DNA from 4 places in the Rossellomorea sp. NPDC077527 genome. Region 3 is predicted to be linked to each of the others. Evidence: riboswitches for the same ligand, from Rfam matches in the RefSeq annotation. Region 3 holds a riboswitch; each other region holds the start of a gene.
What was found. Region 3 has a riboswitch for cyclic di-GMP ahead of ACIGG7_RS22160 (EAL domain-containing protein). Riboswitches for the same ligand answer to the same signal wherever they lie in the genome.
Positions count from the first base shown of each region.

Region 1: linked by a shared signal. The riboswitch ahead of ACIGG7_RS17110 (hypothetical protein) and the one ahead of ACIGG7_RS22160 (EAL domain-containing protein) in region 3 are both predicted to bind cyclic di-GMP.
Region 2: linked by a shared signal. The riboswitch ahead of ACIGG7_RS17520 (dynamin family protein) and the one ahead of ACIGG7_RS22160 (EAL domain-containing protein) in region 3 are both predicted to bind cyclic di-GMP.
Region 4: linked by a shared signal. The riboswitch ahead of ACIGG7_RS04310 (methyl-accepting chemotaxis protein) and the one ahead of ACIGG7_RS22160 (EAL domain-containing protein) in region 3 are both predicted to bind cyclic di-GMP.

Region 1 is NZ_JBITVL010000005.1:3,488-6,631, forward strand. Features, by position in the region: gene ACIGG7_RS17105 (metallophosphoesterase family protein) at 1-1,518, shown strand, start outside; gene ACIGG7_RS17110 (hypothetical protein) at 1,658-1,858, opposite strand; cyclic di-GMP riboswitch class I at 1,833-1,918, opposite strand; gene ACIGG7_RS17115 (DUF948 domain-containing protein) at 2,318-2,680, shown strand; gene ACIGG7_RS17120 (DUF5658 family protein) at 2,728-3,051, opposite strand.
Region 2 is NZ_JBITVL010000005.1:124,821-127,964, reverse strand. Features, by position in the region: gene ACIGG7_RS17525 (hypothetical protein) at 106-783, shown strand; cyclic di-GMP riboswitch class I at 1,173-1,255, shown strand; gene ACIGG7_RS17520 (dynamin family protein) at 1,372-3,144, shown strand, end outside.
Region 3 is NZ_JBITVL010000010.1:56,853-59,996, reverse strand. Features, by position in the region: gene ACIGG7_RS22170 (CAP domain-containing protein) at 1-715, opposite strand, end outside; gene ACIGG7_RS22165 (DNA-3-methyladenine glycosylase) at 882-1,466, shown strand; cyclic di-GMP riboswitch class II at 1,568-1,648, shown strand; gene ACIGG7_RS22160 (EAL domain-containing protein) at 1,720-2,430, shown strand; gene ACIGG7_RS22155 (ABC transporter permease subunit) at 2,556-3,144, shown strand, end outside.
Region 4 is NZ_JBITVL010000001.1:841,049-844,192, reverse strand. Features, by position in the region: gene hflX (GTPase HflX) at 1-430, opposite strand, end outside; gene ACIGG7_RS04310 (methyl-accepting chemotaxis protein) at 1,017-1,937, opposite strand; cyclic di-GMP riboswitch class II at 2,034-2,118, opposite strand; gene ACIGG7_RS04305 (hypothetical protein) at 2,281-2,415, opposite strand; gene ACIGG7_RS04300 (TetR/AcrR family transcriptional regulator) at 2,658-3,144, shown strand, end outside.

The DNA.
Region 1 (3,144 bases), on a different contig from region 3:
GGGGATCAAATCTATGCCGATGATGTAGCAGACCCCGTATTCAAGATCATCACAAAGCTTGGTCATGAGCTGATGGGACAAGAGGAAGACCTAGGCTCAGTTGAACCTCGATTGAAAGAAGATATTTTCAGAAGTAGACTTCAACAAATCAATGGCCGGCAATATATTTCGGAACACTTCTGCAGGTTCACTTCCAGAAATGCGGCCAATCATCTGTTAAGGTTTGGTGATTATGCAGCCATGTACCTGTTATCCTGGAGTCCCTCATTATGGGAGCACGCCCATGAAGAAGGCCTGTTCAAAACCTTTCAAGAAGCATTGGATCAGGATGAAATCTATTTTGCATTCAAGAATGAAGATTCCAATGAGCATAAAAAAGAAAGAAAACAACTTCAGGACCGGTACCAAAAGCAGATGAAAGACCTGGCTAATGTAATGGAAGCAATATACTCTGTTAGAAGATTATTAGCGAACACACCGACCTATATGATATTTGATGATCACGATATTACTGATGATTGGAACCTGACACAGGAGTGGAAGGCAGGGGTTTGGAATGCACCATTAGGGAGACATGTCATCAGTAATGGTTTGTCATCCTATTGGCTTTTCCAAGGATGGGGTAATGAACCTGATACCTATACCCATTTCGGCCAAATCATGCAAACCTATTTTGACTCTCTTCACCTTGGGGCACTCCCTCACAAGAATTGGGTCCATTCCCTATGGAACTATGATTCTTGGCAATTCACCGCCCCCACTGCACCACAAGCCGTTTTTCTTGATACTAGAACACAGCGGGATTATGCCAATAAACCAAAACCGGTAAAGGTTGGGGTGCGCATAGATGAGGGGCAACTTGGACCAAATCTACTTAATTCAGAAGGGTGGAACACGATAGGGGCCAAGCTGAAAGAATCCGGGTGGAATTCAGGTGACCCCCTGATCCTTGTATCTCCCTCCCCCCTTTATGGAATTGGTTTAATAGAGAACTTTCTGCAGACCTACATGCTTCCTTTAAGTACACTTGGGTTTCCTGTGCAAAGCAACTTTGATCTAGAAGCTTGGAAGTACAACGGAATGGGCTTCAACGCATTCCTTCAACATGTATCTCTTTGGAATCCAAGCGACTGCATGATTTTATCCGGTGATGTTCATTCAGCTTCATCGGTTCAATCTGATATTTCCTTTCCAGATGGACGCAGCTTGAAAATCCATCAGTTTACAAGCAGTCCGATAAAGAATATGAGTTACTCGGGATTTTCCGGAGCCCTTATAAAATTCATGGTGAGCCTGAATGCCAGAGATAGGATCAATCGCACACTCTACCGCTACTGTAATCAAGAGTTTGACCTTGTGCAAGCAGAACATGAAAACAGCGTATCCCCCGATTATATATGGAAGGAAAGCATTCGTTATCAGCCTATAAAGGGTTCTGCCCTCATTGAAACAGAGAATAATATTGGCTTATTGACTTATTCAGATGGACGTCCAGCATCCAAGGTCATCATGCCATAGCATCGGGATTCACATCAGATAAAGCTTTCTAATAAGCTGACAATCTCATAAAAGCAGATTGTCAGCTTTTTTAATACTTAATCCAGAACAGACCTTTTCTACCTATTCCCCTTACTAAAACAGATCATTTAATTTCATCTCATGATAAGATATTTTGTTTTGCAACTTCTTTTTGATCCGGCAGTCTAAACAATCTTGCAGTAAGACACGGTTGTAATGAATTCTCAAAGAATGCCATTTTCGTTTCATTTTTGATAGAATTCCAAATATCTTCATCATTCTCTCCTCCACGTTCATAAGTCGCCGGAGTCCATTTCGAAAACTGGCAAGCATCGTCCATTAGACATTAGCCCCTATAGTTTTGCGTCACCATTTTTCAATGGGTTTGCCCTTATCGTTCGAATTATGAAAGATTCTTTTCATAACACATGCAACTAAACACAGTCTTTTTACACATGCCATTTATACTACATTTTGAAGTCTACCATACTTTCGAACACCACGTTCCATATATTCCTAAAAGAATAATACATTTATCCCCTTTCACTTCACGTTAGACTTGGTCCATTCATTCAAGCACAAGAAGATTTCATCTTAGGCGGTTAGACTTTCTTATGGTTCACATCCTTCTCTTTAAAGGTTTTTTAGCCTACCTCATTATAAGGCGTCCTGCATTCAGATCCCTATGGAATGAATCCGCCTACTATCAGTTACTTATTCCTTCCGTCACCTAACTTGAGAAGGAATGTCTGAATCCTCCTCGTCATAGACTTATTGTAAAAGAAGGGAGTTGGTTTCAATGCTTGAATGGAGTGCTGCCATTGCAGCTGTTGCATTTACCATTCTTGTCGTTTATTTGATTTTGACGTTACGAAGGGTCATGAACACACTCGACGAGACGAAGAAGACACTTGCTGACACGAGGAGTGCCGTAAATGGCATTACAGAGGAAGCAGAAGAATTGATTCATACCGCCAACCAAATTTCTGTTGATGTCAAAGGGAAAATGAAAGCCGTTGATCCATTGGTCGAATCCGCACATGATGTTGGGGACATGATCCAAAGTGTGACAAGCTCTGTAAAAAGGGCCGCTTCGCAAAATCGCACACCGAAAACCATTCATACTCAGGAAAGCAAGCCGGTGCAAATTAAATTAAAATAATAAAAAGAGGCCTCGATGAAAAAGGCCTCTTTTCTTTTAGTCTATGCTTAAGCCAGTCCTGCCCTGCTGCCCGTGACCTCCCATAGCCAATAACCATGCATCAGACAAATGAAGCTATAGGAAACGGCTGCCGTAATGGACACAAGTAGTAAAGCTTTTGAAAATCGTTTATCTGGGTTGAGGTGATAAAGAAGGATGAGCAGGAAAACGGATAAAGCTCCTTTGAAGAGTAGAAACAGCCATGGATTAGTGTGATAGAGGGTATTCATAAGAGGATTGGATTCCGTTATATGTCCATAATGTAGTCCATACATTGTCAGGAATGCGTCTAAAAGGTTGAGGAGTAAGATATACAGCAGCAGATATCTCATTTAGTGAATTCTCCTATTCATTTTTATGGTGGATTTTGTCTAACAGAGCATTATATTCATAATAACATCTTTTATCGTTCTCAATAAAGAAAT
Region 2 (3,144 bases), on a different contig from region 3:
CCTGTCCCCATGGCTCCTCCCCCTTAACAACATACAAGAACACATGTATAATCTTTATTGGAAATTACTGTACATGAAGCGTTGTATGCTAAGGGGGAATCACATATGGAAATTAAGCCTCGAGTCATTGTTGGCATCGTCCTTTTAATTGTTTTGATAATGATGATAAAGCCGATTGTTGGCTTATTTTCATATCCGTTAACTGACAAATTACAAGAAATCAAAACAAATGCAGAAGTAGAGACATACTTAGAAGAAAAGTACCAAATCGAGTTTGATGTGACGGTAAAGGTGAGAAGCATGGTAGGCAGAGATGTCACTGCATCACCTAAAGGGGAACCGGAACTCGCTTTTCACGTCCAGGGTCCTCCTTATAGAGATGACTTTCTTGATGTATATTATAAAGAACAAATTGAAAGAGCCGTAAATGATGACCCCACTCTGAAGAACGACAGCTCGTTGAAGCTAAAAATCTACTTTAACCAAAATGGTCAATTTAATCTTGAAAATGGTTTGCCAGGACTGTCAAAAATCCCAGGAAGCCCCACGTTAGTCGTATCATCCAAACAACAGTATGATGAAAAAAAGAGTAGAGAAGAAGCCTTAAAAACATTACAAAACGTCATCCACTTCGTCCAAAGTGAAAAAATGGACCTGAAACAAATAAAAGCTACCATTCTCCTTTATACTTCAGAAAAAGAATATCAATATAAATATGTAATTCCTGAATCAGTTTTTGAATCAATTAACAGTGTAGAAGCTTTGAGGGAATATGAGAGTTAGAGCCAAGGGGACAGGTCCCTTGGCTCTCTTTCCAAAATAACTCTTGGATTCAATGACTGTGGAATAAAGTCAAGAATGTACTACTGATGAGATAATTAGAAAAGTATTAAATGTAAAGCTTGTTTGAAAAACTCCTTACTGGTCCAGTGAGGAGTTTTTGGTTTAAAAAAGAACATTACTTTTAAACAACGGTATAAATATAATCATTACTATTGAAATAGATAGAAACAGAGATATGGTATGAAGAGAGATATTATCCGTGTACCAAGGTACCTGACCCCATGGCTCGCTCCTCAGAAAAAGCCAGTGTACCTGTCCCCTTGGCACCGCCCCACTCCCAAAAAACCCCTACTAATCCAACCAAAGCAATGGTATGATAGACCTAAATATGAAATTATTGGCAAACTTGTTGAAAGGCGAGGACGCAAAGCAAAGGGCCTAAAGCGTGTGCTATGGTCGCCTGGCTGCATGGTTTGTGTCTCTGTTTTTTTGCAGAGGCTTTTTATTTTGCAGATATTGGTCTGAATAAAAGGTGGACCATTCAATAATTTAGTCAGGGAAACTTTCAAATAAAAAGGAGAGATTCATATGAATGTCCTGAATATGGAGTCTTACACGAGGAAATGTGAGGAGATCAAATCGCAATTGCTGGAACTCAAAGAATTAGATCAAACTCTATCGAATACGGATTTTGAACAAGACATCATGGAAGTGATGAAGAATTTCAACGAGGATCAATTCCAGGTTGTGGTGGTAGGGGAATTTTCACGAGGGAAGTCCACGTTCATTAATGCTATGTTGGGAAAGAAGATTCTACCTTCTTCTGCTCTACCAACGACCACGATCATCAATAAAATTACTTATAATGACATCCCATCCTATCAACTGATTTATAGGGATGAAACTAACTCCCCAAAACTCATTTCAGAAGAAGAATTCAAACAAATCACTGCTCCGACAAAACCGCTGGCAGGAAATGTGGAAGCAGAAGAAAAGTACCAGAAACAATTGGAGGATATACAAAAAATCAAGTTTGCTGAAGTGGAATACCCCCTGCCTGTTCTGCAGAATAACGTGAAAATCATTGATACCCCCGGAACGAATGATGTGGATGAAGTAAGGGTGAAAATCACCCAGAATTTCATGCCGCAGTCGGACGCCGCCATTTTTGTTTTGTCCGCTAAGAAAATCTTGGCTGAATCTGAAATGAACTTTCTTAAATTCATATTAAAAGAAGATATCCAGCGTGTGTTCTTTGTCATCAATCACGCTGATGTTTTGCGTACGGATGAGAAACGTAAGAAGGTATTTGATCATGCCAAAGAAGCGCTAGCAGAGCAGTTCCCCGATACAAAAATTTATATGATTTCCTCTAAAAATGCCCTCAATGCACGACGCGTTCAGCAGGGTGAGGAAGTGAAGGGAAAGGTTCCTCCATTTGAACAGACTGGATTTGCTGAATTTGAGGAGGCGCTGGGAAGCTTTTTAATGGATGAACGGGCTGAAGCGAAGATAGAAAAACCGATCACGTCTGGAATCCGCTTGGCAAATGAAATGAAGCGGAGCATTCATATTGAGCGGCAAACTCTTTATAAAACAGCAACAGAGCTCGAGGAGGATATTTCAAAAATGAAGCCGGAGCTTTCTCGTTTCCGCCAAAGTATCGATGAAATCAGGCAGTCCTATGAAACGATGATTTTAAAGGGTAGACAGGATATCTCCCGGATCCTTCAGTTGGGTCTTGAAAATATCGCTTCCTCTGCTGTCCGCACAATCCAAGCGTATGATGGGGATTTAAACGGGGATGCCATTCAATCAAGAATGGAGTCGGTAGTAGCGCCGTTACAGTCATCCCTTCAATCAAGCGTACGTGAAAGACAGCGTGAAATTCTGCAAAATGCCCTTACTCAAGCGCAAAAGAGATATGTAAGGGAATGGGGCAAGATGGAAGAAACATTGTCAACGGTCCTTGTAACGAAACAAGAACAGTCCACTACTCTGGTAAATCACCAAGTGACATACGACACGGCGTTTGTTTCTGAGGGAGATGATTCAGTGAAAACAGGAATTGCTGCTCTAGGGGCAGGTATTGTTGGACTCAATGTCATTGGATCCATTGGTTTAGCAGGACTCTTCTTTGCTCCAATCCTGATCCCGATCGCCTTCCTCGGTATAGGAGGATTATTAAACTCCTTGTTCGGAAGCGGAAACCGTCAACGAATCATCGCTAAAGTAAGGGCGCAGGTGGAAGATCGTTACCGTGGTCAAATCCCTGTCATGATGATGGAGTTTGAGCGTCAGTGGGATGAAAATGCACGTGTTTCAGCAGAGCACTTCTTTACACAATCCAATAAGAAACTG
Region 3 (3,144 bases):
TCCCTTGGCTCGCATCTTTAGCCGTTCCCACACCAATATGAGTGACTTGTTTATTTAAAATGTTTTTGCGGTGACCCGGGCTGTTCATCCAGGCGTTCACAACCGATTCAGGTGTTTTCTGTCCAACGGCAATGTTCTCCGCTGCTGTAGAATAGTCTACACCGAAGTTTTCCATCATCTCAAACGGAGATCCATATGTTGGGGATGTATGAGAGAAATAGTCATGTTCCTTCATATCCTCAGATTTCATCTCCGCTACGTTTGATAGCTCTCCGTCCATCTTCAACGCACTGAGTCCATTCTTCTTACGTTCCTGGTTTGTTAAATCAATCACTTGCTTCACATACCCACTTGCATTCGAAGATTGAGAATCTTGTTTAGGCTGTTGTGCAGGTGGTTCCGGTTGTCCTTTATTCGGCTCCCCGGCAGGTTGTTTCGGCTGAGGCACCCCTTCGTTACCGGGTGTATATTCTTCACCAGGATCTAAATGAGTGAATTCACGCAAATCCCCGTTAGGATCTATCGGGGCAATAAAACGGTGGATGGCCGTTCGGTTTTCTTGTAAATCATTCATTCCCACTCTGTCTTGGTTTCTATAGGAAACCGGATCGTAATTCACGTTTTGAGTATCAGTCAGTGAATCGTTTGTATCGTTATTGCAGCCAGTCATCAGCATGAACGGGATGACGGAGCAGATTAAGATTCGTTTTTTCATGAGGATTCCTCCATTTTGTGTTTGCCTTAACAGTCTTTAATATGTACGCCGCCCAAACGGTTTATCCTGTTAAAAATAGGTTGAAGCGATGGTCAGATTTAGTACTATAAGGTTAGGGTATACCTATTATAAAGACTGATTATTTGTGTGTAAGGAAGTGAAATCTATGAACCGAATCCCATTACCTTCCACCTTTTACAAGCAGCCTACATTGGACCTCGCCAGGTCCCTGTTGGGGTGTGTTTTGGTGAAAGAGACAGAGGAAGGAACAGCTTCAGGGTATATAGTGGAAACAGAGGCGTATCTTGGGCCGGAAGACAGAGCAGCTCACAGTTTTGGAAACAGGCGTACGAAACGGACGGAAATCATGTTCCATGAAGCAGGGCGGATATATACATATGTCATGCATACACACTGTCTGGTGAACGTAGTGAGCGGGGAAGAGGAAAAGCCCGAGGCCATCCTCATCAGAGCGGTCGAGCCACTAGAGGGAGAGGCCCTGATGGAAAGCAGAAGACGAGGACATATGAAGAAGAATTGGACGAATGGTCCAGGGAAATTGACGAAAGCATTGGGCATCACCATGGAGGACTATGGGGGAAGCTTTTTAGAGCCACCGCTGACGATCACAAAAGGATTCGACCCAGAAAGCATCTCATCTGGGAAACGGATAGGGATCGATAACACAGGGGAGGCAAAGGACTATCCTTGGCGTTTTTGGATCAGTGACAATCCTTATGTGTCAAGGTAAGGATTTTCTTTATGAATTTTCAAATAATTTATGGAAAAACACACCCTAAAAGTACTAGTTTGTGGTATATTTTTCTTATAAGCATCTTCATAAACTGACAATTCGACTGGGGGCTGTGAACCTAAATGATAGATGGGCGCTTACATTTAGGGGAGCCAGTAGCGCAACCGACCACATGCGAACGCGAGGAATGCGTTTTTGTGTGGTTTTTTTATGAAAAAAAATAAAAATAAAGAGAGAGTATAGGGGTCCTATGAACATCTTTACTATTTTTCAAGACGACTTTATCTATCACGATTTTCAGCCATTATATGATATGGGTGAACATCGAACCCTCTATGCTTACGAGGGACTGTTACGGAATACGTTTAACGAAAATCCCGAGAGTGTATTTCAATCGGCCATGAAAGCAAATATCCTGTACAAGCTTGATACTCTGTCCATTTCTAAAGCCCTTGATAGTTTCTCAAAGAACGGGCTTATGAACTGTAAGTTGTTTCTCAATATTTATATTACAACCATCCTGCATCCGAGTTTTCACACGTTCTTCTCCGACCTTATGAACCGCTATCCAGACATAAAGGGACGACTTGTTCTCGAAATTAACGAATCCAGTGCTGAAGAGCTATGGCAGAATCCTTTATTGAAAAAATCACTGAAAGAACTGAAGCAATACGGTGTCTGGTATGCCATCGATGACTTCGGACAAGGAACATCCTCTATAAAGAAATCGATTGAGTACGAGCCGGAAATCATTAAGCTGGACCGCTATTTTGCCATGAATTTGGCCCACGATGAAAAGAAACAGAGATTCCTCTCTTTCTTCAGTCAATTCTACGGAAGTGATACGTTGATTGTCCTGGAGGGAATCGAAACAAAACAGGATATGCAGGTTGCCAAGGAAATCGGTATCACGATCGGACAAGGATTTTACTTGGGCAAGCCAAGTCAACTGTTAGCGTAGGGACAAAAAAGTGACTCTGGAGAAGGTGGGTCACTTTTTTTGTTATGGAATTGTCAGATTTGAAATAAAATTGAAAAATTTTAACATTTCAATTAAACTGAGGAAAAAGAGATAAAGGGGACACAATGATGAAGTTTCTCATCTTTCCGATTAAATTGATCTTCTATTATATTCTTGGTCTGATTGGGATTTTAGCCGTCAGTATCGCACCAGAAGTATTCAGGGAACGTGGATTATACAATGTTGTAGGGTACCTTGAGGCATTTATAAAGTTTATCTTTGTCTTCCTGGATGGAGCAAATTGGAGTTACTCATACAAGGGGATTACCGTGGAATTTCTTGATATGCTCTGGGGGCCATACGTATACTCCCTCCAGATTGTAGGTGGTGCTCTGGGGATTGGTCTTGGTGCTGCCTTTATTCTTACGATCTTCACCGTATTTTTACCCCGACCGGTTACTTCGACACTTAAGAAAGGGTTAAACCTCTTAGAGACTGTGCCCGATTTAATGTTTGCGTTCATGCTTCAGCTTTTGATTGTCTATATCTTTAAATATTTTGGTGTGGAATTGATGAACTTTGCAGAGTACGGGGAAGAGAAGGTCTTTCTTGCCCCCATGATTACGTTGTCCATCATTCCCATGATTTCTTTCTTTCGGATTCTCCTTTTCATTATGGAAGAAGAGCTGCTCAAGCCTCACATTGAATTCGCCC
Region 4 (3,144 bases), on a different contig from region 3:
GACGCCCTAATGACTCACGGCGTCCGACGAGGCGTGGAAGCATGTACTGCAGCTGAGCCACTTCTACTTGAAGCTGGGCTTCCCTGGTTTTCGCCCGTTCTGCAAAAATGTCAAGAATCAGCATCGTTCTGTCCATGACCCGAACGTCAAGCTTTTCTTCCAGTACGCGTATCTGCGATGGTGAGAGCTCATCATTCGTGATCAGTACATCCGCTTCCCACTCTTCAATCAATAGCAGCAGTTCGTCGATCTTACCTTTTCCAATATAATGCACATGATTGGGCCGAGGCAGGTTTTGCGTCAGTTCTCCTGTAACAACAATATGCCTGGCCTCTGCCAGCCCCTTCAACTCAAGCATTGAATACTCAAAGTCATTGTTTTTATCTTTTGTATTAACGCCTATGGCGATTGCTTTTAATCTTTCTTCCATTACATAGTCACTTCCTATTTAAAATATTTGGGTGCAAGAAAAAAGCACAGGCCACTGCCTGTGCTTTTTGTAAATGGATGTTGAATATACCGATGGTGCACGAAGAAGACCGCACTTTCCCCTGATGAATTTGGATTCGTACAAAGACATCAAAAAAGCACCATTCAGTAGATATTCAATTCTATTCTTAAAGGGGAAGAAGACCCCCCCTCTCTTCATGCACGCCAAATGAAGAATTCCTTTAAAAATAGTCAGACCGATCCCATTTACCCTGCACACAAGCAGAGCCTTTGAACTTATTCAATTAAGCGTTCAAATTGCGGATGCGTAGTCTGATTAAAATCAAAAGGAAAACCTCCATTTCTCATAAGTTAAACCCATCATACCACACCTCGAGATGGATGGGAAGATATGGTTTGAGGGACGGACCTCCACATACCGGTTTAAGATGGTGGGATTATAGGTATTGGAGGTCCGTCCCTCACTACACTACTGTCCTAAAGTAAAAAAGCTCCAATTCTTCACGTTTTCCATTTGATTCACAAACGGAAGGATGAAAAATTGGAGGTCCGTCCCTCACCAAGCTTTACAAAATGTTTTTGAAGTCTTTTGCTTGTGAGTCCAATCGACGGGCTGCGCTTCCTATTTCTTTGAATGCCAGGACTGCTTGCTCGTTTAGTGTTTGGTTATTTGTTATGCCTGACTGTGAACGGATTGTTCCTTCATTGATTTTGTTGATTTCTCCTGTGATCCCTTCTATATGGGAGTTCACTTCCTGGATGGAATCCTGCACCCTCGTTGCAAGCTTTCTGACTTCTCCTGCAACGACGTTAAACCCTCTCCCATGTTCCCCTGCCCGGGCTGCCTCGATGGCCGCGTTCAACGCGAGTAGATTTGTCTGAGTCGCAATTTCCCTAATCGTTTTGACAATGTTTCCGATTGAATTTGCCTGCAATGTAAGTGACTCAAGTATTGTCATATTCTCATTCGAGTCAGAAACCAGCTTTCCAGTCGCTATGGCTGCTTCCTCACTTCTTGTTATACCCTGCTCTGCTTTTTCACTTAATTCTTCTGACATCTTCTGTAATTCAGAAGCTACCTTTTCAATCGTTGTTTCCCGTTCGGTAATATCCGTCGCAACCTTAACAACACCTTCAAGATTTCCTTCTTCGTTATAAACCGGCGTGTATGTTGCTTCCAAACTGAGAAGCCTACCAGTCTTTGTGACTCGTTGAATTTTTTCCTGAAAGCTTTTTCCGCTTCTCAAATCCCGCCACAATCGTTTATATTCCAAGCTTTTAGAAAATTCCTGTGTACAAAATTTTTCATGGTGCATGCCAATCATTTCTTCCACACCATATTCCATCGTCCTGGCAAAATTTCCGTTCACCCATAGGACTCTACCGTCAGCATTGAATTCAATCATGGCCAGCGAATCTTCAATGGCTGCAAGTAAGGCAGATTCCCCAAAGACTTGAGTACTTTTTCTCAATTCCGTTTTAATCACGTTCAACACGTCCTCATTCATTAAAGTTTTGGTTAAGATGAGACTAATATGTATAAAAGAAACATCAGTAAATACATAACACTGACTCTCACCATTTTAAGTGCTGGCCGGTTGCGCCACTCGCTCCAATTCACTAACAGCGCCCATCTTAAAGTGAATTCTCATAGCTTCCAACTTTACTATTTGTAAGACTATCCTACTAGCTCTATCTTAATATAACAACAGATATTCGTAATATTAGAAAAAATTCTTCACTTTATTATTGCTGGAATGAGGTCCGTCCCTCACTACGTTAACCAAATAAAGAAAAAGACCCCAAAAATCTGGGGTCTTGTATTTTACATTAACATCCTAATCTATCACATACTGCTTCTTTCAAAACAGATACCAGGTTACTATTCGGAGCCAAAATCGATACTACTAACCAAGCGACAAGTAACAACGCAGCAATCAGAAAGGTAATCAGACCTAATGCCATTAGAATCCCCCCTTTCTATTAAAACTTCTAGTAAGTGAGCTCTCTTACAAAGTTATTCTATGAAAAATTGCTAGAGTTGGACCGGCAAGTATCATAGGAAACAATAAAAGGGCAGATACCTTCTTAACAAAACTTTCACAAACAATGGGTACTTCGTGTGATTGAGATAAATTTCACATGGGTATACACTATTCTGGAATGAATATTCATTCCGTATTAACGTTATGAAAGGCTGAAATGGTATGTCATTGGCATTAAATAAGCGGGACTGCATCGTGGCGAGCTCCCTTGTTCTTTTTGCAGAGAGGGGATTTGATGCTACGACAATTCCCATGATTGCCACATCTGCCGGCGTCGGAGCCGGTACAATCTATCGATACTTCGAAAATAAAGAAGTGCTTGGAAATACGATATTTCAAGAATATGTTGAGCTGTTTACAGAAACGGTGAAAAAGGATTTCCCTTATGAACAGTCGATCCGTGAGCAATTCCATCACCTGTTCCGATCAATGATTCTGTTTACAAAGGAACAGAGTCAGGCCCTTTACTTTATCAAAACACATAGCAGTGCCCATTTTTTAAATGAAGAAAGTCATGCAAGTTTCAAAGGCCTTCTGAATATCTTTAAATGCTTCTTCGATTCGGGTAAAGAGAAAAAGGAGATTAAAAATCTGCCTTCAACAGCTTTAATCGCCATTTTATATGGTGCCTTTCTCGAGCTGCAGCGAT